Regions from separate parts of the Abyssisolibacter sp. ZYX002 genome, predicted to be linked through region 2. Evidence: riboswitches for the same ligand, from Rfam matches in the RefSeq annotation. Region 2 holds a riboswitch; each other region holds the start of a gene.

Region 1 (7,971 bases), on a different contig from region 2:
TGTTGACGATTAACCAATTATTGTCAACAAATAAATAATAATCCAACAAATTCATGGAAATATAAAGATTAAAAATATGTAGTGGTAGTGGTCAATTGAATAGAGTCTAGTCGTGATTTTCTATGAAGAATTGGTTAAAAAAGGAGAGGAAGAAATGAACAAAGATTTTTTTAAAATGAGTAGAGAAGCATTGACAGAATTCATATTTGAAAAAAAAGCAGAGCTAGGAGATGAAGTATGCATTTTAGAACATAATTTTCAAATTGATGACTTATTAAAATTTGCAGATATTGTTGGAGATACATCTTCTCTTTTGAAGATGACAATGGAAACAGACGCAGATTATTTATTGTATGCAGGGGCCAAATTTTTCACAGAAGCAGGCTGTATATTATGTCCAGACAAGAGAATTATGCAAGCCAATCTTAAAGCGGATTGTCCATTAACTTATACTATTGATGAAAATGAAACAGAAAGAGTGTTTAATGATATAAGCAAAAAAAATAAAAAAGAGCTAGTACCAGTGTGTTATTTTACAGCAAGTTATAAACTAAAGAGTTTTAGTGGAAGAAATGATGGCACAACATGTACCGCAGCTAATGCGTATAATATAATACTATATTATTTAAACCAAGGAAAATCTATTTTCTTTACACCTATGAGTAATATTGCATTTAACGTAGTTAAAGAGTTACAGTTAGAAGACAAAGACGTAGCATTGATTGATGAAAAAACAGATATAAATTCTATCACAGGAGAAGAAAAGATATATATATGGGATGTAGGATGTTATGTACATTCTAATTTTAAAACACAGGATGTTGACAGATTAAGAAAGAAATATAAAGACATGAAATTCATATCTCATTTAGAATGTTTACCTGATGTTATAGAAAAGTGTGAATTTGCTAGTTTTACAAATGGAATTACTGATATTCTTAGAAACAACCCAAATCAAGATGAGTGGGGATTTGCAACAGTGAGCAATTTTGCCGAAAGATTAGCCAAGCAATATCCAAATAAAACGATATTGCCAGTAAGACCAGACTTAGTCTGTGAGGATATGATACTTACAGATTTACCACACTTAGCTGATAGTTTACAATCTATTGTTGATTATAAGAATGGTAAAGGAGAACTTAGAACAGAATTAAAAGTTCCTGAAGAGCATAGAATCTATGCATTAAAGGCTATAAATAAGATGTATAGCATATTAGCTGGATTGGAAAATGTAAGTACAATATAGATAAAAAAATTAAAACCCGGAATGTTCATGGATTTGTTAGATACATATTCTATGAATCTTTCGGGTTAATTAAGTTAGACAGATTACTATCGTTTAACAATATATTATTTAAAGCATCTATATTTATTATTTTAAAAGAGCGGTTTTTAAAAGATAGAATGTTTTTATCCTGTAAGATTTTAAGCTCTCTAGATAGTGAGGGTCTAGAGACATTAAGGTATTCAGCCAAAGCTTTTTTTGAAAATGGAAGAGTGATTTCTTTAGATTTTTCTTTGTTAAATGAATCTATTAAGTAATGGCTCAGTCTTGCTTGGATAGACCTATGAGATAAGATGCTAATTTTATTTTTTAATGTAATCATTGAATTTGATACAGACTCTAGAAAGTTATGCATAATAGCTGAATCAAGAGTAAATAGTTTTAACAAAGCATTTTTATGTAAAAGGAGAATGGTGCTTTTACCATAGACCGTTACAATAGCATCATAAAATTTAATAGTAGCAAAAATTGAAGGCTCAGCAATCAAAGAATAATCATCTTTTTTTGTTATTATTACAACTTTTCCACAAGGAAGTAATTTTTCAACATGAACACAACCTGAAATTAGTATTCCCATTGTATCAGCTGACTGGTTATAAGAGAAAACTATTTGCTTTTTATCATAACAGTGTATTCTATAGTTTATATTAGATAAAAGGTGTCTAATTTCATCTTTAGTTTTATTTTTAAATAGATTTGACCGTTGTAGAGATAACAATAAATCAGAGTCTTTCATATTAAAAATCCTTTCCCATATTAACAATATATAATAATAGATACTATTTACCCAATTATATTATAGTACAAATAACAATAAATGTAAAACAATAACAAAATTTTTCAGAATATCCCAAATGATTACTATAGTATAAGTTACGAGCAATACTGTTAAAACAATAAATAGACTTTTACTAAAGATGGTCTTTTCATAAGAATCTCTTTGGCATATAATAAAATGGAGATTATAATATAAAAGAATAGGAGAGTGAATATGAATGAATTTATAATTAAACCAATAGGCTATATAGATTCTCCCTATAGAAGATTAAAAGATATACCATCTCAAAGTATATACTCTAAAGAAAAGAGAGCTATAATAAATATAAAAGATGAATACAAAGAAGGGCTGAAAGATTTAGATAAATTTACTTATATAGTAATTCAATTTTATTTTCATGAATCAACAGACTATGATTTGTTAACACCTACACCTTGGAGTGAAGAACTAAAAGGAGTATTTTCAACAAGATCACCTAGAAGACCAAACCCTATAGGGATTACTATTGCTAAACTAATTGAGATAAAAGGAAGTAAACTAATTATAGAAGGAGTAGATATGTTAGATAAAACTCCAATAATTGATATAAAACCATACTTAGAAAATCTTAATCCCAAAATTGATTAGCTTAAGTAGAAGTTAAAAACAGTTTGAGTTGTTTACATAGAACGATTCAAACTGTTTTAGTATTTCAGTATTTTCTATGAAGATGCAAATGATAATTATCGACCAATAGTAGTAGTAAATTCTTAATTAATGTAATATAATAATAAACAGAAAATATAATGATAAATACTATCATATAAATTATAATACGAGGTGTAAATATGAGGGAAAGACTTATGAGAACAGAGTTACTCATAGGCGAAAAAGCACTAGAGAAAATCAATGATTCGACAATAGCAGTATTTGGAATAGGGGGAGTAGGAGGATTTGTAGTAGAAGCGCTAGCTAGAGCAGGAGTTGGAACACTTATATTAGTAGACTTTGATAGAGTGGATGGAACAAATATAAATAGACAAATAATAGCGTTAGATAGTACTATAGATAGATTAAAAGTTGATGTCATGAAAGAAAGAATCAAAGACATCAACAGTGATATAGATGTCAAGACTTATCCAATATTGTTTAATAAAGATAACATGGGTGATATTTTTGATATAAAGATAGATTACGTAATAGATGCAATAGATATGGTATCTTCAAAGCTACTATTAATAGAAAAGTGTAAAGAAAAAAACATACCAATAATAAGTAGTATGGGTACAGGGAACAAGCTAAATCCGACCATGCTTAGAGTAGCAGATATATATAACACTAGCATTTGTCCATTAGCTAGAGTTATGAGAAGAGAACTACGTAAAAGAAATATAAAAGATTTAAAAGTAGTCTACTCAACAGAAGAAGCAATATTGAGAGAAGAAAACAAACCTAAAGATGGCAGTAGGCCAGTGACAGCGAGCATTTCATTTGTTCCATCAAGTGCAGGTCTGATAATAGCATCTGAGGTGGTTAAAGATATAATTAAGAAGTAAGGAGAATGAACATGAAGCAGATAGGCTATGTATTTGGTGTAGAAGGCAAAAGGGCTATAATAGACGTAAAAAGAGTGTCTGCATGTGGCGAAAACTGTGCAGATTGTAGTTCCTCATGTAAGATGCCAACAGTACGAGTAAATGTAGAAAATACACTAGAAGCGAAAAAAGGTGATTATGTAGAAATAAGCTCTGAGAGTAAAACAATCTTAAAATACACATTTTTAATATATGGAATACCATTAATCATAATGTTAGGAGCAATAGCAATAAGCATGGCTTTATTAAAAAAAGTAGGATACACGAATGATTCGCTTAGTCTAGTAATAGGGTTATTGTTTTTAGGACTATCTTACTTTATATTAAAGCGAGTAGATAATAATGCAAAAGGAAAGATAGAGTTTAAGATGACGAGGATTATGAATCAAAAATAATAGGAGGTGTATTTTTGGTAGATGATTTAAATATAAAAGATATAAACAATATCATATTTAAATCAGATAAAATAGTTATAATATGCTTTTATTCTTCAATTTTTAAGCCTAGTTTAACTACTATAGAGTACATATCAGAAGCGGTTAAAAAAGATAACCAATTTGATATATATAAAGTTGATTATTATAAACATAAAGAAATAGTTAAAAATTTCGAGGTAATAACAGTTCCAACCATAATCTTTTTTAAAGAGGGTAAAGAAAAATATCGTACTTCAGGTTCATTTAAAGAAAAACAAATAAAAGATATAATAGGATTTGTTAAAGTTTGTTAACATACTGAAATTTTATGATTGTAACATATTAAAAAATGATATAATCTATAGTGGACAGATACTATAGGAATTATAAAAACTAAACTTTTTAAGGAGGAACTGCTTACATGGAATTTAAAAGAGTAGCTAATTACGACCCTGAAATTATGAAAGCTCTAAACAACGAGATAGATCGTCAAAAAAATGGATTAGAGTTAATAGCTTCTGAGAACCTCGTAACAGAAACGGTTATGGAAGTGATGGGAAGCCATTTAACAAACAAATATGCAGAGGGATATCCAAAAAAGAGATATTATGGTGGATGTGAATTTGTTGATGAGGTTGAAATACTTGCAATAGAGAGATTAAAAAAGCTTTTTGGTGCAGACCATGCTAATGTTCAGCCTCATTCAGGATCAAACGCTAATTTTGGAGTTTATTTTTCAGTTCTAAAACCTGGAGATAAAGTTTTAGGTATGAATCTTAGCCATGGAGGACATTTAACACATGGTAGCCCTGTAAATATGTCAGGAGCATACTTTGATTTTGTAGCTTACGGAGTAGATAAAGATACAGAAGTATTAGACTACGAAGAAGTTAGACAACTGGCATTAAAAGAAAAACCAAAATTAATAGTGGCTGGTACAAGTGCATATCCTAGAATAATAGATTTTGCAAAATTCAGAGAGATAGCAGATGAAGTTGGAGCGTACTTAATGGTAGATATGGCACATATAGCTGGTTTAGTCGCAGCAGGATTACATCCTAGCCCAATACCATATGCTGATTTTGTGACAACTACAACTCATAAAACACTAAGAGGACCAAGAGGTGGAGCAATACTATGTAAAGCTGAGTATGCAAAGATGATAGATAAAGCTATATTCCCAGGAATCCAAGGTGGACCACTAATGCATGTTATAGCAGCTAAAGCAGTAAGCTTCAAAGAAGCATTACAGCCAGATTTTGTAGATTATCAAAAGCAAGTAGTAAAGAATGCCAAAGTTTTAGGGGAAGAGCTAGTAAAAAGAGGATTTAAATTAGTATCAAATGGAACAGACAATCATCTAATATTACTTGACTTAAGAAATAAAAATCTTACAGGTAAAGAAGCAGAGAAAAAGCTAGAAGCTGTAAGAGTTACAACAAATAAGAACACCATACCATTTGATCCACAAAGTCCATTTGTAACAAGTGGCCTTAGAATAGGTACACCAGCAGTTACGACTAGAGGGCTTAAAGAAGAGGATATGGTAGAAATAGCTCAGATAATAGATGATACGTTGACAGAAAAGAGAGATTTAAAAGAAATAGAAAAACAAGTATTAAATTTATGTGACAAATATCCGATTTATTAATATAATAATTATAACCAACAAAGTCTATAGGTGCCTTGAAAAAGGAGAATAGGGAATAGAGTGAAAATCTCTAACGGTCCCACCACTGTAAGGTGGAGCGATATAAAAGATATCACTGGATTCAGTCTGGGAAGATTTATAGAGCAATGAAACCAAGTCAGGAGACCTGCCTATAAGGCTATATATTCATGAGTAATGGTAAAGTTCATGGTTTATTTGATGTACTTCAAATAAGCCGTGAACTTTTTTATTTTACAAAAGGAGGATAAAAATGAAACTACTAAATGAAACATTGAAAAAAATCACATCACTAGATGAAGAGGCAATGAGCATAACAAGAGAAAGAATCGACAATCTAATCAAACCAATAGGTAGCATGGGAAAGCTTGAAGACATAGCAGTAAAATTGTCAGGGATAACAGGAGAACTTCATCCCAAAGTAGATAAAAAAGCTATCATAGTATTAGCAGGAGATCACGGTGTGTGTGAAGAAGGAATCGCAAAAAGTGATCAAATAGTTACAGCTATGCAAACCATAAACTTTACTAAAGGACTGACAGGAGTATGTGCAGTAGGTAAACTAGTGGGTGCAGATATCATATCAGTAAATGTAGGAGTTAAGCATGAGATAGACAACAAAGATGTGATAAATAAAGTCATAAGAAGGGGAACAAACAACATAAAAAAAGGCCCTGCAATGAGCAGAGAAGAAGCAATAAGGTCAATAGAGATAGGAATAGAAGTAGCGATAGAACAGATTAAAAAAGGTAAAAACATACTAGCAACTGGAGAGATGGGCATAGGAAACACAACACCAACAACAGCGATACTAAGTGCTATAGCAGGATATACACCAGAGGAAATAACAGGAATAGGAGCAAATTTGCCTGTAGAGAGATTACAAAACAAAATAGATGTTATTAAGACAGCTATAAAAGTAAACAAACCAAACCCAAGTGATGCAATAGATGTATTAGCTAAAGTAGGAGGATTTGAAATAGGAGCAATGGCAGGAGTGATGATAGCTGGTGCAGCATATAAAACACCGGTAGTGATAGATGGTTACATATCCACAATATCAGCAATATTAGCATGTACATTGGAGCCTAAAGTTAAAGAGTATTTACTACCATCACATAAATCACACGAAAAAGGAGCAAAGTATGCTACTCAGTATCTTGGATTAAATCCAATGCTAGATATGGACATGAGACTAGGAGAAGGTAGTGGTGCAGCTTTAGCGTTTAATATAATAGAGTCAGCAACCTATATGAATAAAGAAATGATCACATTTGCTGAAGCTGGTATCCAGCCCTAATGAGTACACATATTAACAATTTAACTAATAAAAAATCAACTAGAAGTTTTAGTTGATTTTTTTATTTTGCGTTTTATATGAGTTTTTTGATTGTGAATCAAGCCAAGAATTAGAAGTATACAAATTGGAAAATAATGATATCAAATTAATGAAGATATAAAATAAAAAATATTGACAATTTTACAATAAAATATTAAAATATATTTAAATGTAGCAAAAAATGTAATTAGTTACAAGATTTAAGTGATTTAAAACCAAATTAAAAGGAGGAATGTATAATGTCTAAAAAGTTTATATCTATTTTATTATTGGTATTATTACTTATTAACCCAGTAAAACTTCAAGCAACTGATACAAAAGGTATTGATTCAACGCTAGAAAACACACTAAGTAGTACAAGTTCTGGTATTGTTATATCTGATCTTACCAGACCAAGTGTAAATGGTCCAGATCATCCAGATGAAGACAAAAATGATTACGATAAAGGTGAAATAAAAAAGGTAGATGATGTAAGTGTTGCGACTGAGCAAGAAGTTGCAAAGTTACTTGACCAAGAGAACATAACACTTAAAAATGGTCAAAGGATTTCTGTCGCGGATTTGAGAGAAAAATTAGGTGATAATAGAGATCCTGCCTCATTTGAAAGAGCTATCATAGAGTTGAGAATTGAGCAGTTACATGGAGATAATCTCCAACAAAAGGATCAATTAAGTAAAGATGTAGGCGATTTTAAAGCAATGATGAAAGATTATGTAGCTAAAAAAAGTTATACACAAGGTAATTATGCAAGTGCTGAAGTACATGTAGGAGCTTTTAATGGAAACGTTAGAGCATGGAGTCGCTTAAATAATAAAGAATATCTAACAAATAATCCGGGCAAACCACTATCTACACCTGAAAATGTAAAAGTATTTATTGATAAAAATAATATTGCGCTTCTTAGGCCAGA
Region 2 (7,971 bases):
GTAATTGAAAACGCTATAAATTTATTTAAAAGCGTCAACTACACCACCGTTATATTTCTCCTTAATGAAGTTTTTGACTTTCTCTGATTGTAAATATTGAATAAGTTTTTGATATACTTTTTTATTTTTTTCATTTTTTCTGATTGCAACAATATTTACATAAGGAGAATCTTTATCTTCTAATATAATAGCATCTTTAACAGGATTCAAATCAGAAGCAAGAGCGAAGTTACCATTTATCACAGCTAAATCTACATCAGGTAGTATTCTTGGTATTTGAGCAGCTTCAAGAAATTTAAACTTTAGATTGTGTGGATTCTTTACGATATCTTTCTCAGTAGCTTTTAGACCAGAGTTTTCCTTAAGCTTGATCAGTCCATTCTTCTCAAGTAGTAAAAAGGCTCTTCCTTGATTAACAGCACCATTTGGTAGTGCTATAGAGCTACCATCTTTGATGTCTTTGATAGACTTTATGCTTTGTGAATATACACCCAGTGGCTCGATATGAACACTGCAAAGAACTTCTAAATCAAGCTTACGCTCTGATTTGAAATCATTGAAGTATGGTGTATGTTGAAAAAAGTTAGCGTCTATTTCTTTATCAGAAAGAGCTATATTTGGCTTGATATAATCATTAAACTCAATAATTTCAAGGTTAATGTTCTCTTTTTTAAGGTCGTCTTTGATTAGAGCCAGTATTTCTCCATGAGGAACAGGTGTAGCACCTATTTTGATTGTGTTTTCCTTAGAACTTTTGTTGCAACCAGTTGATACAAATATAACTAGAGCAAATATAGACAATAAAATATAAAGTTGCTTTTTCATAATAATTACACTCTCCTATCTTTTACTTAAAATATTTTGTGAAACTTTATTTCCTATTAATTGTACACTTTGAACTAATACTATGATGAGGATTACAGATTCAAACATTATATCGGTTTGAAATCTTTGATATCCATATCTAAGAGCTAAATCTCCAAGACCACCACCTCCGATAGCTCCAGCCATAGCACTATAACCTATGATATTGATAATAGTTAGAGTTATACCTAGTACTAATGAAGGTAGTGCTTCGGGCAATAAAACTTTGAAAATTATTTGTCTAGTAGAACATCCCATAGCAATAGAAGCTTCGATAACACCTTTATCAACTTCCTTTAGAGAGTTTTCTACTATCCTAGCTATAAAAGGTGAAGCGGATATAGCTAGGGGAACAATACTTGCTGTAGTACCAATAGAAGTACCTACTATGAGTCTTGAAAGCGGAAAAACCAATATCATCAATATAACAAATGGTAGAGATCTACATATATTGACTATAAAGCTTAGTATAGAATTAAGAGTTCTTTTTTCATATATCCCATTTTTTTCAGTAATAAATAGTAATATACCAAGAGGGAAACCAAGTAAAATAGCAAAACTACTAGATAGTATTACCATATATATAGTTTCAAATAAAGAAGGTAAAACTAAACTAATAAAATTACTCATTACGAATCACCTCCAATCTTATAGATTTTTCATTAAGATAATTTATAGCCTTGTCAATTTCATTATCATCACCTTTAAATGCAACCACCAAAGTTCCTAAACTAGTAGACAATAGCTCATTAATATGGCCCGAAAGAATATTTATAGATATATCAAAAGATTTAATTAAATCAGATATAATAGGTTGGTGAGAGATATCACCATTAAAAATCAATTTATAAACTTTAGAGCTATCAGATAATGTAGCTAGACTTATATCATCTTTAGTCATATGTGATATGAATGCTTTAGCTGTGTTAGATTGAGGATTGCTAAACACCTTGTTAACGGTATCAAGCTCGATTATTTTTCCATTTTCCATGATAGCTACTCTATCACAAATATCTCTGATTACTTCCATTTCATGAGTTATCAATATAATAGTGATATTAAGTTTATTTTGAATATTCTTTAATAGCTTTAAAATTGATTTAGTAGTTTTAGGATCAAGGGCACTAGTAGCTTCGTCACATAATAATATATCTGGGTTATTGGCTAAAGCTCTAGCTATAGCAACTCTTTGCTTTTGACCTCCACTTAACTCGCTTGGATAACTTAAAGCTTTATCACTTAAACCTACTAAGTGTAAAAGTTCTTTAGCCCGTTTATTTATAGTATCTTTATCAAAGCCAGCTATTTCAAGAGGAAATGCTATATTTTTGATAACAGTCCTTGATTTTAATAGATTAAAATGTTGAAATATCATACCTATTTTTTTTCTAAAAACATTTAATTGTTTTTTGTTTATACTGTTTATATCAGTATTGTTAATGAGAATAGTTCCACTTGTGGCTTCCTCTAATCTGTTTATCAACCTGATAAGAGTAGATTTACCAGCACCACTTAAACCTATAATGCCGAAAATTTCATTTTCATTGATATCTAAACTTATGTCGTCAACAGCTGTAGTTACAGTAGAATTGTTGGTATATGTTTTAGTCAGATTTTTTATTTTTATCATATTGCACCTCCAGTTAAATATAAAAAGCTTCTTCCCTAAAAAGAAAGAAGCTACAGACAGTTAGACAAAAACCCAATTTCTGAGTTGTTACTAAAATTTCCGTTGCTCACTTATCTCTAAATAAGCTCTGCCACTCAATTTTAGAACGCCCCCGACTTGTGCTTTTACTACAGTCTAGAAATTTAATGACTTTGTCATAAATAAAATAAAAGCTTCTTTCTAAAAGAAGAAAGAAGCTTTTTAAAAAAAACCGCTTCCCTCATCTTTCGAAATTATTCGCAGGATTTAGCACCTCGTACATAACGTACAGGTTGCCGGGTTTCATAGGGCCAGTCCCTCCACCACTCTTGATAAGGAAATCAAAATTATATTCAGTTATTAAAATCTATTATAGATGTATTCTAAATAAAAGTCAAGAAATTTTAATATATTAACCATTTTAAGTAAAAGAATAACAATAAATCCTGAAATTTGAGGATAGTAGAATGTACACAAGGTGATAAATCAAACTATACTATATTATATTATGTAATATATTTAGTGTGAAAAAATATTAGTTATGGTAGAACAATGTAGATTAAGTCCATATAGCTAAATAACTACAATTAAAAACTAAAGTATTAATACTAAGAGTTTGGCTAGTTTAACAAAGTAAAAATATATCCTTTCAACTATTGAGATTGTTTGATATAGTGATATAATAATCATATATATAAATTAAATAATATCAAAGGTGCTCATAAATAGTGAGCTAAGAGGGAAAGAGGTGAAAAACCCCTACAGCCCCCGCTACTGTAAATAGATATGAAATCTTAATACCACTGACTATGTTGGGAAGGAAAGAGAGTAAAGAAATCTATGAGTCAGGAAACCTGCCTTTGATTGAGGATTGTAACTACTTCGGTGGGAAGTGTGTTAATATTAACATTCGATTATTAAAACACATAATTTCCATATGTGTTTTTTGCATTTAAAAATAAAACATAAGAATTGGAGTGTACAAAGGTGAAAAAAAATATAATGTTTCAAGGAACAGGGTCATCGGTTGGCAAAAGCTTATTAACAGCGGGTTTATGTAGAGTATTAGTTCAGGATGGATACAAAATAGCACCGTTTAAGTCGCAAAATATGGCATTGAATTCATTCGTAACAAAAGATGGCAAGGAAATGGGGAGAGCTCAAGTTGTACAGGCAGAAGCAGCTAACATACAGCCAACAGTAGAAATGAATCCTATACTACTCAAGCCTTCTAGTGATGTTGGATGTCAAGTTATAGTAAATGGACAGGTTTATAAAAATATGGACTCGTTTGACTATTATAACCACAAATCAGAGTTAAAAGAATGTATCATGAAGGCTTATAACAAGCTAGATGAAAAGTATGATGCCATCGTAATAGAAGGAGCAGGTAGTCCGGCAGAGATAAATCTAAGAGATAATGATATAGTAAACATGGGTATGGCAGAAATGGTCGATGCTCCAGTTTTGCTGATTGGAGACATAGATAGAGGGGGAGTATTTGCATCAATATATGGAACGATTAAGCTTTTGACAGAAGAAGAACAAAAGAGGATAAAAGGATTTGTAATAAACAAGTTTAGAGGCAATGTTGATATACTAATGCCGGGAGTAAAGATGATAGAGGAGAAAATAGGTATCCCATGCTTAGGAGTAATACCTTATATGAATCTTAATATAGATGATGAAGACAGCGTGACCGAGAGGTTTAAAGACAAAGGCAATGGAGATATCAATATAGGAGTAATCAAGCTTCCTTATATATCTAATTTTAGTGATTTTACACCACTAGAATTAGAGCATGGCATAAACGTAAGATATATACTAAATCCTAATGATTTTGATGATATTGATTTATTAATAATACCGGGAAGTAAAAATACTATAAAAGATATGAGATATTTATATGATACGGGTTTTGACAAAATTATATATAAACTTCACAAAAAAGGAGTTCCTATAATAGGTATATGTGGAGGATATCAAATATTGGGACAAACAATAAGTGATCCTGAAAATATGGAATCAACCACTAAGCAAATTAATGGACTTGGTCTACTAAGAACTAAAACTGTGATAACAAATAGTAAAGAGACAGTTCAAATTACAGGGATAATTAACAAAGATATAATATTAGGAGATGAACTTAAAAATACAAAAGTAAGTGGCTATGAAATCCATATGGGACAAACGGAGCTATTAGATGCAGTAACGCCATTTATTAAGCTAGAAGATGGTAGATTTGACGGAGCAACTGATGAATCAGGAAATATAATAGGAACATATCTACATGGAATATTTGAAAATGATGATTTTAGAAAGTCAATAATAAAAAAATTACTTAGTAAAAAAGGATTAGAGCTTAAAGAGAATGATATGAGCTATGAAGAATATAAAAAAAGAGAATATGATAAATTAGCTGATTTAGTTAGAAATCATCTAGATATAAGCAAAATAAAAGGTATCATGGGACTATAGTATGCAAAACGTAATAATGCTTACAGTAGCAGTAATATTAGATTTGATATTAGGTGATCCTAACGGATGGCCACATCCTATTATTTATATAGGTAAAATGATTAGGAGTTTAGAATCTAGGATAAGAAAGCAAAAGATAATATCAGAAAAATTAGGAGGTTTTATTTTGCTAATATTAAGTGTAGCTACAGTAGTGGCTATACTGAGTTTAATGTTATATATTGCAGGTAAAATTAATAATTATGTGAAGATCATTTTGTCTATATATTTTATATATACTTCATTGGCGTCAAGATGCCTTCATGTAGAGGCACTAAAAGTATATAATACACTAAAAAGTGATGATATAAAGAAAGCTAGAATTCAAATATCTTACCTTGTAGGCAGAGATACAAGTAGTCTTACTAAAGAAGAAATAACAAGAGCCACAATAGAGACAGTAGCTGAAAATACAATAGATGGCATACTTGCCCCTTTGCTTTACATAGCTATAGGATTTATGATAGGATACCCTGTTCAATTAGTATATATCTATAAAACAGTAAACACACTCGATTCAATGGTAGGATACATACAACAGCCGTATAAAGATATAGGGTATGCTTCAGCTAGATTTGATGATGTTTTAAACTATCTGCCAGCAAGGATAGGTAGTATATTTATGCTATTAGGTGGAGGATTACTAAAATACAATATAAAAGATGGATGGAAGATACTATTAAGAGATAAAAGGAATCACAAAAGTCCAAACTGTGGATATCCTGAAGCGGTAGTAGCAGGCCTTTTAGATATACAGCTTGGAGGCACTAATACTTATTTTGGGCAAAAACTGTACAAACCAACATTAGGAGATAAAAAAAGAAATCTACAAGCACATGATATAAAATCAACAGTTAAAATAATGTACAGTTCATTTATATTAGCGTATTTATTTATAGTGTTTATAATATAGAGAAGGTAGGTAATCAGATGAATAAACATGGAGGATATTATGGTGAGAGTAAAGACGTCATAGATTTTAGTGTCAACATAAACCCACTAGGAATATCTAAAAATTTAGAAAAGGCGATAATTAGTGGTATATCACAATTACACAAATACCCAGAAATTGATGGTAGCACAGCATTTAAACATATTGCAAAGCATTACAATATTAAAGAGAATCATATAACGTTAGGTAATGGAGCTATAGAACTTATATATCTATTTGCAAGAGCACTTAAACCAAAGAAAGTACTAATAGTTCACCCAACATTCAACGAATACAAGAGAGCGTTTAAACTTAGCTCATCAGAAATTCATGAGTATGTATTAGATAAACATGATTTTAAATTAAATGAAGATGATTTGATTAATCATATAAAAAAAATTAAGCCAGATGTCATTGTGCTTTGTAATCCTAACAATCCTACTGGAACATACAATGAAGTAAATAAATTAGAAAAAATATTGAAAGTTATAAAAGAAATAAACGGAATAATGTTTGTGGATGAGTCGTTTATAGATTTTGCTAATAAAGAATCTTTAATTGATTATTACAGAAAATACCCATTGATTATACTTAGGTCAATGACTAAATTTTATGCTGTACCAGGTCTTAGATTGGGTTTTTGTATTGCAGATGAGCAGATTATAAACAAGTTATACCAATATAAAGAACCTTGGAGTTTAAATTATTTATCACTGAGGGCAGTACCCGTTTTGCTTGAGGATAAAGAATACGAAGAGGTTACTATAGATTGGTGCAATAAAGAAAGAGACTATGTTTATAGTGCCATTAAAGATATAGATAATATTTACGTTTATAAGAGTCATACCAATTTTCACATATGTAAAACTGAAAATATCTCAGCATTCCAGCTACAAGAAATGTTATTGCAAAAAGGTATATATATAAGAACATGTGAAGATTTTATAGGGTTAGACGATAAGTATTTTCGAATAGCACTTAAAACAAGATTAGAAAACGATAAATTATTAAACGAACTCAAAAAATTAGCAAGGAGTGAGTGTTTATGATGATAGTTGTTACAGGGGGCGCTAGGAGTGGAAAGAGTACTTTTGCAGAAAAAGTAGCAAGAGAATCTAATAAAACAGTGACATACTTAGCGACAGCAATAGCTTTTGATGATGGCATGAAAGATAGAATAAAAAAGCATAAAAACTCAAGACCTAGCCATTGGAAAACTATCGAAAAATATAAGGGTTTCAACAGTTTAAAAGATATGGATGCTTTTGATGGGTGTGAGTATATATTATTAGACTGCATGACTGTTTTAGTGTCAAATCTATTGTTAGATAGTAGATTAGATTTTGATAAATGTGAGATGGAGCAAGTTGATGAGTTGGAAGAGAGCATATTTGAAGAGATAAACGAACTCATAAAAGTTGTAAAAGAGCATAAAAAGGATATTATAATTGTCACAAATGAATTAGGAATGGGGATAGTTCCACCTTATAGAATGGGAAGAGTATTTAGAGATATAGCAGGAAGAGTCAATCAATATATCGCTAGTATAGCAGACGAAGTGTATTTTACTGTATCTGGAATACCATTACAAATAAAGTGAGGTAACTAAATGAAAGGTTTTTTATTGATGTTGACTTTTTTAACAAGGATACCAATAAATATTAAATTTGAGTTTAAAGAAAAGGATTTTTTAAGTGCAGTTTATATGATGCCTATAATAGGTCTAATAATAGGAGGGTTAATGTATACTGTTACTTTACCATCTCAATACTTCCATAAACCTATAATTAGTATAGTGGTATGGATTATATATATATACATAACAGGAGGTCTTCATATAGATGGATTGGCAGATTCAGTAGATGGAATACTAAGTAACAGGAGCAAAGAAAGAGTACTAGAAATAATGAAAGATAGTAGAATTGGTGCATTTGGAGTGTTAGCGATTTTTATGCTATTTACATTTAATATAGCACTTACATGTTATATAGATCCACGCTATATTTTACTA
Region 3 (7,971 bases), on a different contig from region 2:
AATAAAAAAATTTCCTAATCAAATTTTAGATGAACATGAATATGCTATTCAGCAAGGATTTTCATATTTTGCTTCTGATAAATATAAAGATAAATTTATTGGTAAACCACCAAAAGGTGTTAAGAAAAAGATGATAAGAGATGCTATTGCTGGGAAAGCACCGCTACTGGGTGTTTTTTCAAATATGTTAGGTACTATAAGAGGTATGATACAAAACTTCAAAGATGCAGAAGAATATGTAGTAGAGCTTGAGAAAACGGGACGTATAGTAGATGAAAGCTCAATATGTAGTGAATCAGTATGGCAGGAGTTACAAAAATATGCTTGGGATAAGCATAATGTCCTTATTGGGTTTACAGAAGTGCCAAGAGAGTATATTTTTAAGAGAAAGGCTTTATTATTTAAATATGCTATCGTTTGTATCCAAGAAATGAAAGAAGAAGCTATTAGTAAAGCACCTTTAATTGAAGCTAGCTATGAGGCATTGCGTGTGTATAACAGTTTAGGCAAAGCCACTAATGATATGACTAGATGGCTAAAAGAAAATTATGGGATTAAATGTATGGCTTGTTCACCTATGGGAGGGCTAGTAGATACTGTACCTTTAGCTCAAAAAGCAGGGCTAGGAGGAGTAGGGCATAATGGATTATTGATAACTCCACAATTTGGACCTAGACAAAGGATATCTGTGATATTTGTAAATAGACCCATATTTGATTTTACAGATAGCAAAGAACATTTATGGATTAATGAGTTTTGTAAAAATTGCAGGACATGTGAAAGAAAATGTGAGGCAAATGCGATTTATACTAATAAAATCAAAAATGATACTACAGGATTTGTTACTTCTATAGATAGAGAAAAGTGCTACCCCTATTTTTCAAAGACTGGAGGTTGTGGAGTGTGTATCAAAGTATGTCCTTTTTCAAAAGGTAATAGTAGCTATGAAAAAATAAAGGATAGATATTTTAGTAAGGAAAAAAAGTATATTAATTAAGGTATATTCTCAAAACAAAATGATTTAGTAAGCTTGTATACAGTCAACCTCCAGCAGTATAAAAAACACAAGAGGTCTACAGCATGAAAGATGGCTTGAGATACCTGTTTCGACAAAGAAATACAAATATTCTATGTATTCACAAAAAATAAGAAGTGTGTTATAATGAAGGTCGAACGTTTTTAGTGTAACTATGAGGAATTTAAATATAAATAAACTTAATGATAAGGTAAATATACTAACAGATAGAGTTGAAAACAAGAGATTAAATTGCAGATATAATAAACTGCTGAGTAATATATGTTATATAAATAAACTGAATATAAATGTATAGGTGCTAATATAATTATTAGATAATAGGGAAGCTAGGTGAAATTCCTACACGGGCCCGCCGCTGTAAATAGCTTATAGTGTTCATATACCACTGCCTTTTTGGTGGGAAGGTTGAATATCTTAGAAAGCTTAAGTCAGAAGACCTGCCTTAACATAGATTGCATGACTCTACGGGATCTAGAGGTAGTATAATCATATTAGATGATGTACATATCCCCACCGTTATTCGTAATGGTGTTTTTTATTTGGTTAAATTCCTAGGACATGCTTTCTAGTAGTATCTATAACATTAATAAATAAAAAATAAGAGGTGGATTATGAACGTCAAAAAAATTAGTATTATAGGGGTATTTATTGCTTTATCAATAGTGGGGTCATTTCTCCCAATACCATCACCAGCAGGGACTGTTGCATTTGATTCAATGCCTGCATTTATTGTTGCTGTTATAATAAATCCAATAATGGGCGGAGTTGTAGGTGTGATGGCACATTTGTTGTCAGCATTATTAAAAGGATTCCCGATGACAGCACTTGTACATTTATTAGTAGCTTGTATGATGTTTTTTACGGTCTTTGTATTTGGAATAATATATAATAAAAATTATAAAGTAGTTTCTGTAATAATAGGAACAGCATTGAATGGGCCTGTGAGTCTAGTACCATTTATATTTATATTTGATGTTAAATTCTTTTACGCAATGTTATTGCCTCTTACGGTAGCTTCATTATTAAACATTGTAGTAGCTGTATTGGTTATACCAAAATTAAAGGAGATAGTTACTAATGAATAGAGATTTAGTTAGTTTTGATATAGGTTTAAATAAAAAACTTGTAGTTACTACAGACTGTAGTGGTAGTTGTGGTATGCTTGAGTTTGATGATGTCAAGGTCAGTAATGAAGTAGTCGCTTACTTTACTGCTAGAGTTGCATTGATGGAACTTATGAGTACAAAGGCTGTCCCGATAGGGTATAGTGTGCTTAATCTCACATCCAAGAGCTATGAGCCTATTCACTTAGGTGTCAAGAGAGCTCTTAGAGAATGTAATATAACAGACCTTAAGAGTATAAGTAGCTCAGAAACTAACTTTATCATGAGACAAACAGCTATAGGGGTAACGTTTTTAGGTATACTAGACTGTTTTCATAAAGAAGATTATAAAGATGATATTGCATATGGTGTTTTTGGTAAGCCTTTAGTGGGCAATGAGGTTCTTGAGCAGATAGATGATGTATTATCTTTAGAAGATTTCAGTAAGATTTTAAAAGATGACGATATATTAGAAATAATACCTGTAGGCTCAAAAGGTATAAAAACAGAGTTTGAAGGGTATTTTGATAAAAAATTGATAGATAATAAAGCTATAGATATAATCAAATCAGCTGGTCCATCTACATGCATTATAGTAAGCTACAAATATGATAGTAATAAATGCTTAAAAGAAAGATATAAAGATTTGTTTTGTGATTTACAAATAATAAAATAGCCACAAATTGAAGTGAGTGTCAATTTACAAATGGACACTCTTTTTATTACAACATTTTGAAAGTTTAATACTTTTTTGTAATGTTTTGCGAATTATTTTTAAGAGAACGTAAAAATATAGTTAAATAAAAATAACTTTTATAGAAAATATTGACATGCAAAAAATCGCTTGGTAAAATTATTAATAACACCAACCAAATAATATACATTCCAATATACAAATCTTTATACTACTTGTACACATATTCAGATATATATCCTATAAAACCAGAGGGGTGATAAATTTGAAATATGAATGTAGTGATATCTTTATGATAAGGACACCGAGCTTACCTATTGAAAAATTTCTATGTTTACAAAATTCCGATAATGATATGAAGAAATTCATTACAGACAATAAGTTATATGATTTTATAAATGAAAGTTTACTATTTTCTAGTAGGTCTTTGCAGAAATCTTTAGACAAAGATATAAAAAAGAAAAAGAAGTTAAATAATTATAATCTTAGTCTTATTAAATATGTTACAAGAGCATCGACTAGACCAACTCCATATGGGTTACTTGCAAGTGTTGGATTGGGTAGATTTATGGATGCTAAAGATACTCAGATAATAATAGATAATGATAAATTTATAAGAGATGCTAATATAGATAATTATTGGATTTGTTGCATTATACAAGAACTAGAAAAGCAAGATGAGATTTTAACGAAATTAAACTTTAAGTTCAATACACTTTGTTATAAATATGGCGATAGGATGAAAAATCCTTACGATTCGAATTATGGTGTTATTAGCGGTAATGAAGAGTTTGTACAAGAGAATAATATTAAGCATTCTGCATTAGTTGATTTAGTTAAAAAATATTCAGAAAATTTTATAAATTTTGAAAAATTAAAACTCATCATTTCTCAAAAATACGAAGGAGTTCCAGATTCTTTGGTAACTAATACTTTAAAAAAGTTAGTTGAAAACGAATATTTACTATCAGATTTGAGAATCCCTGCTTACTGTGATGACTGCTTAGAACATGTTATACAAAAGTTAGAGGAGATAAAATATAATGGCGAGAAAATGTACAAGCTTAAAATATTAAAACAACAGATAGATAAATACATCAAGAGTGATAATTTCAAAGAAGGAGCAGTCGTAATACAGGATATAATTAAAGTCACAGAAAGTATAAGCAAATCAAAAGACTATTTAAAGGTAAATAGGGGATTAGTCTTTAAAGAAAACAATTTACCTTATGAACTAAAAGTGAAAATGGAGAGTTTCGTAGATGTATTAAGCGATATATCTGTAAATCAAAAAGTGTTTTCTAAGCTTGATAAATTCATTGATAAATTCTCAGAAAACTATGGTTTTGGGGTAGAAGTTCCATTAATTGAAATAATTGATGCTAATGGATTTGATGGATTATCATTAATTCAAAGCACTGACAAAAAGACTTTTGAAAAAGAAACAATGGTTAAAGGTATCATTGATAGAAAAATCTTATATGCACTAATGAAGAATGAGGAAGAGATTAACCTAAAAAAGTCTGATTTTGAAGACGTAATAAAAAAATATCCAATAAATAATCATGCTAAATCCTTTGACATCAACTTCTTTATAACGAAGGCAGATGGTGATTACAATATAACTGTTGGACCTAATATCGGAGCATCTAAGGGAGGCAATATGTTCCAAAGATTTGCAAACTGCTTTGATAAAGAAGATTTCAAAGAATACAACAAGATATATGAGAAAGAGAAGATGACCTCAGATGACGAATATGTATTAGTGGAAGCTAGAGAACTCAATGTAAGAGGTAGAGCTAATAATATAACAAATAAGTTCATGAATTATGATTATTATATACCAATAGCGTTAACTGATGAGGATTCATCTAAGCAAATCACAATAGAAGATTTAGTGGTGGGATTATCTCGTAATAGAAAAGTGTATCTAAAAATAAATGGTAAAGATAAGATGTGCAAAATTGTAACAGATAATATGCTAAATACAAGAGCAAATAGTAAGTTATTGAGACTGCTAAAAGAGATATCTTCGAGCTATGAGAGCAATATCATAAATAGATTAGTTTCATTATATGACAACAAGTATACCTATGTACCGAGAATCAAATTAGAGGGAATTACAATACATCTTAGAAGATGGATGCTTTCAGAACATATGGTTGATTTAGAGAACTTTGAGAAATTTAAGAATAGTTTAGAAGGTTTTTGTAGTGAATACTCTGTAGATAAGCTAGTTTATATGTGTGAATATGACAATAGACTGATACTGGATTTAGATAAAGATGAATCTATAAAAATACTTTATTCAACTATAAAAAAACAAAGAGATATTAAACTATGTGAATTAGAGATAGGATTGCTAGATAATGGTATTGTAAAAGATAAAATGGGTAAAAATTATGTGTCTGAAATGATATTTTCATTTACACTTAATAATAATGGGAAGATAGTAACTAATGATAGTAAACAAGGACAAGTTAAGCAAAATCTACTTTTACAAAGCAATAACAGAATATTTGAACCGTTTAAAGATGGATGGGTATATGTAAAACTCTATGGTATAGGAAGTAGAGAAAATGAAATACTTAGCAAGATAGAAGGCGTACTTAAAAGTACCCAGTGTTCTAAGTTCTTTTATCTTAGATATCATGATGAATGTGGAAAACATCTTAGGATTAGATTTAAGTTTAGTAGTGAAAAAAAAGCGATTGAGAAAATCATAGTTATAAATGAGTGGCTTAGAGAGTTAAGACAGAAAGCGCTAATTAATAAATGGGTATATGATACTTATCATAGAGAGTTAAATCGATATGGAGGATTAGAGGTAATAGAAGAAACTGAGAATTTATTCTTCGCTGATAGTATTTTTGCTATAAAAGTATTAGAGTTGGTAGATATCAAGAATGAAAGTGACAGAGAAAAAGCTTATGTGATTGGACTTAGTATGATGCTAAAAGGACTAACAGAGACTGATATGGATATGTTTGCAATCCTAGACACTAATAAGTTTTCTAATTCATATAGACAAGAATTCAATAAAAACAAATCAAAATACGTAAATATGGTTGAAAAAGTTTTATTAAATAATGGAGATTATAAAGATTCAATGTTTGAAAATATGAAAAATAGTGCGCTTTTTAGAGAAAAAGCAGCAAGATTGTTAAAAGCTAAATTATCGAAATATTCAGACAAAAACAATATTACAAATCATAGAGCAAGTATAATACTATCTTTAATGCACATGTATTGCAATAGACTCACTGGTTTTAGAGCATATGAAGAAAGATATCTTTCGATGATTAGGCATTCATTACACATGATTATAGAAAGGAATAAACACTTAAATAAGAGTTTCACAGTTTCATAAGAGTATATTAATCATATAAATAGTTTTTAATTCTTGGGGGGATAAAACTATAGACTAAAAGGAGATGATGCATATAGGAGATTTCAAAGATTTTGAATTAGATCTAAAGCAAGTTAATAATAATGGTGGAGCAACTACGCTATCTACTATTTATCCAACGTATTTTTCATGTGTTTATTCATGTCATTGTACCAAAATTGGATGTAGTGATGATTGCCCTACACAAATTCAATGTATTCCATAGATTAAGCATATAGTGATAGAAAGGTAATAGCTAAGGAGTAGTTCTTTAAAAGATTTTACTCGAGCATACTTTAGATTATTAGCTCAGCTGTTTGCTAAAACGTGTGATGATAATATGAGTATGACTTGAGATTGTAAAATGCATTCATTAACTTCGAGGGAGGTGAAAAATATAGGAACTATAAGGATTTTGACTTAGATCTTAAGAAAGTTAGTGGAAATGGTGCAGAGATTCAAAGTATTTTAACGACTAATGGTCCAGCTTGTCTTGTTCAGCAGTAACAATTGTATATAGCTGTGGAGGTTGCAGTGAAGCTTGCCTACCACCAAATGAATCTCAAGATCAATGTCTGCCATAGTTTGGCATTAGAAATTAATAATTGAAAGGGAGATGATTAAAATAGGAAATTTTAAAGATTTTGATTTAGACATTAAGAAAGTTAGTAATAAAGGTGTAGAAGTAAATGAAGCAACATTAGGTGTTATTTGTACTTATATAATAACTAAAGTAGTAGATTCACTTTTTCAAAGTTGTACAGGTTGTAGTAACGTTTGTCCACCACCGAATGAATCACAAGATCAGTGCCTTCCTTAAACACATAATAAGTTAGTAAGTAATGTTGAGTAGAAGTTGTCCAAGTGCCATTGTTATTTTTTAACATTTAGTTATTCTCCCCAAGAATTATATAAAATTAAATAGGAGTGGACTATGAATAAAAAAAATATAGTTGCAATTATAGGCACTAATAATAAAGATTCAACTACAAAATTGATTACAAACAGATTGTTAGAGAATATAGCAATTAATAACAATGACTATTATTACTCTATATATTGTTTGAGCGATTATGATATAAAATATTGTGAGGGTTGTAATAATTGCTTTAAACAAGGTTTTTGTCCAGTAGATAAAATAGATGATTTAAGAATAATAAAAAATAAATTAAGTAAAGCAAATATAATACTATATTCAAGTCCCGTATATGTTCACAATGTAACAGGTATAATGAAGACATTCATGGATAGAACTGCATTATCATGCCATGTTTTAGATTTTGCAGGTAAATTAGGGTTTACATTAACAACAACATATAGAAGTGGTCATGAAAAAGTAGGAAAATTATTAAGAGAATATCAAGGTTTTGTAGGAATAAAAAGTCTTGATAATTTTACATTCATTCAAAACAAAGATTCAATAGAAGAATTTGTTAAAATAAGCACACAAAAATTTTTAGAAAAAATAGAACAAAATTATGGATATTCTAATAATTTATTGGAACAAATGTTTAACACATTAAAAGATACATATACAAAAATGAGCATAAAAGATATTGAAAACTATGATATAAATAGATACGAATGGAAATATTGGAATCAAAAATGGATAAAAGAATGTAATAGTTTTCAAGAGTTCGCAGTGAAAAACAAAAAGAGATTAAAAGCTGTTAGTAGAAAGGAGAATATACATGGTTGATAAATCATATATAGAGATTCCAAGCGATATTAAATATAAAATGAATGATTT

Evidence for each region. A riboswitch is a leader RNA that binds a small molecule or an ion and turns the genes downstream of it on or off. The one in region 2 is predicted to bind cobalamin.
Region 1: another riboswitch for cobalamin. It lies ahead of cobT (nicotinate-nucleotide--dimethylbenzimidazole phosphoribosyltransferase); the one in region 2 lies ahead of P3X86_RS10975 (cobyric acid synthase).
Region 3: another riboswitch for cobalamin. It lies ahead of P3X86_RS04675 (ECF transporter S component); the one in region 2 lies ahead of P3X86_RS10975 (cobyric acid synthase).

The regions. Positions count from the first base shown of each region.
Region 1 covers NZ_JARMXH010000001.1:1,098,779-1,106,749, reverse strand. Annotated here, with positions in the region: gene nadA (quinolinate synthase NadA) at 155-1,246, shown strand; gene P3X86_RS05015 (Crp/Fnr family transcriptional regulator) at 1,296-2,021, opposite strand; gene tsaA (tRNA (N6-threonylcarbamoyladenosine(37)-N6)-methyltransferase TrmO) at 2,277-2,690, shown strand; gene P3X86_RS05005 (tRNA threonylcarbamoyladenosine dehydratase) at 2,891-3,598, shown strand; gene P3X86_RS05000 (SoxR reducing system RseC family protein) at 3,610-4,032, shown strand; gene P3X86_RS04995 (thioredoxin family protein) at 4,047-4,367, shown strand; gene P3X86_RS04990 (serine hydroxymethyltransferase) at 4,475-5,704, shown strand; cobalamin riboswitch at 5,716-5,892, shown strand; gene cobT (nicotinate-nucleotide--dimethylbenzimidazole phosphoribosyltransferase) at 5,976-7,022, shown strand; gene P3X86_RS04980 (deaminase domain-containing protein) at 7,301-7,971, shown strand, end outside.
Region 2 covers NZ_JARMXH010000003.1:195,021-202,991, forward strand. Annotated here, with positions in the region: gene P3X86_RS10960 (MetQ/NlpA family ABC transporter substrate-binding protein) at 22-831, opposite strand; gene P3X86_RS10965 (methionine ABC transporter permease) at 841-1,494, opposite strand; gene P3X86_RS10970 (methionine ABC transporter ATP-binding protein) at 1,487-2,494, opposite strand; SAM riboswitch class I at 2,751-2,851, opposite strand; cobalamin riboswitch at 3,209-3,388, shown strand; gene P3X86_RS10975 (cobyric acid synthase) at 3,515-4,990, shown strand; gene cbiB (adenosylcobinamide-phosphate synthase CbiB) at 4,992-5,942, shown strand; gene cobD (threonine-phosphate decarboxylase CobD) at 5,960-7,009, shown strand; gene cobU (bifunctional adenosylcobinamide kinase/adenosylcobinamide-phosphate guanylyltransferase) at 7,006-7,560, shown strand; gene cobS (adenosylcobinamide-GDP ribazoletransferase) at 7,570-7,971, shown strand, end outside.
Region 3 covers NZ_JARMXH010000001.1:1,026,766-1,034,736, reverse strand. Annotated here, with positions in the region: gene P3X86_RS04680 (4Fe-4S dicluster domain-containing protein) at 1-997, shown strand, start outside; cobalamin riboswitch at 1,313-1,495, shown strand; gene P3X86_RS04675 (ECF transporter S component) at 1,648-2,121, shown strand; gene P3X86_RS04670 (hypothetical protein) at 2,114-2,815, shown strand; gene P3X86_RS04665 (lantibiotic dehydratase) at 3,099-6,203, shown strand; gene P3X86_RS04660 (hypothetical protein) at 6,271-6,447, shown strand; gene P3X86_RS04655 (hypothetical protein) at 6,838-7,041, shown strand; gene P3X86_RS04650 (flavodoxin family protein) at 7,156-7,920, shown strand; gene P3X86_RS04645 (lanthionine synthetase LanC family protein) at 7,913-7,971, shown strand, end outside.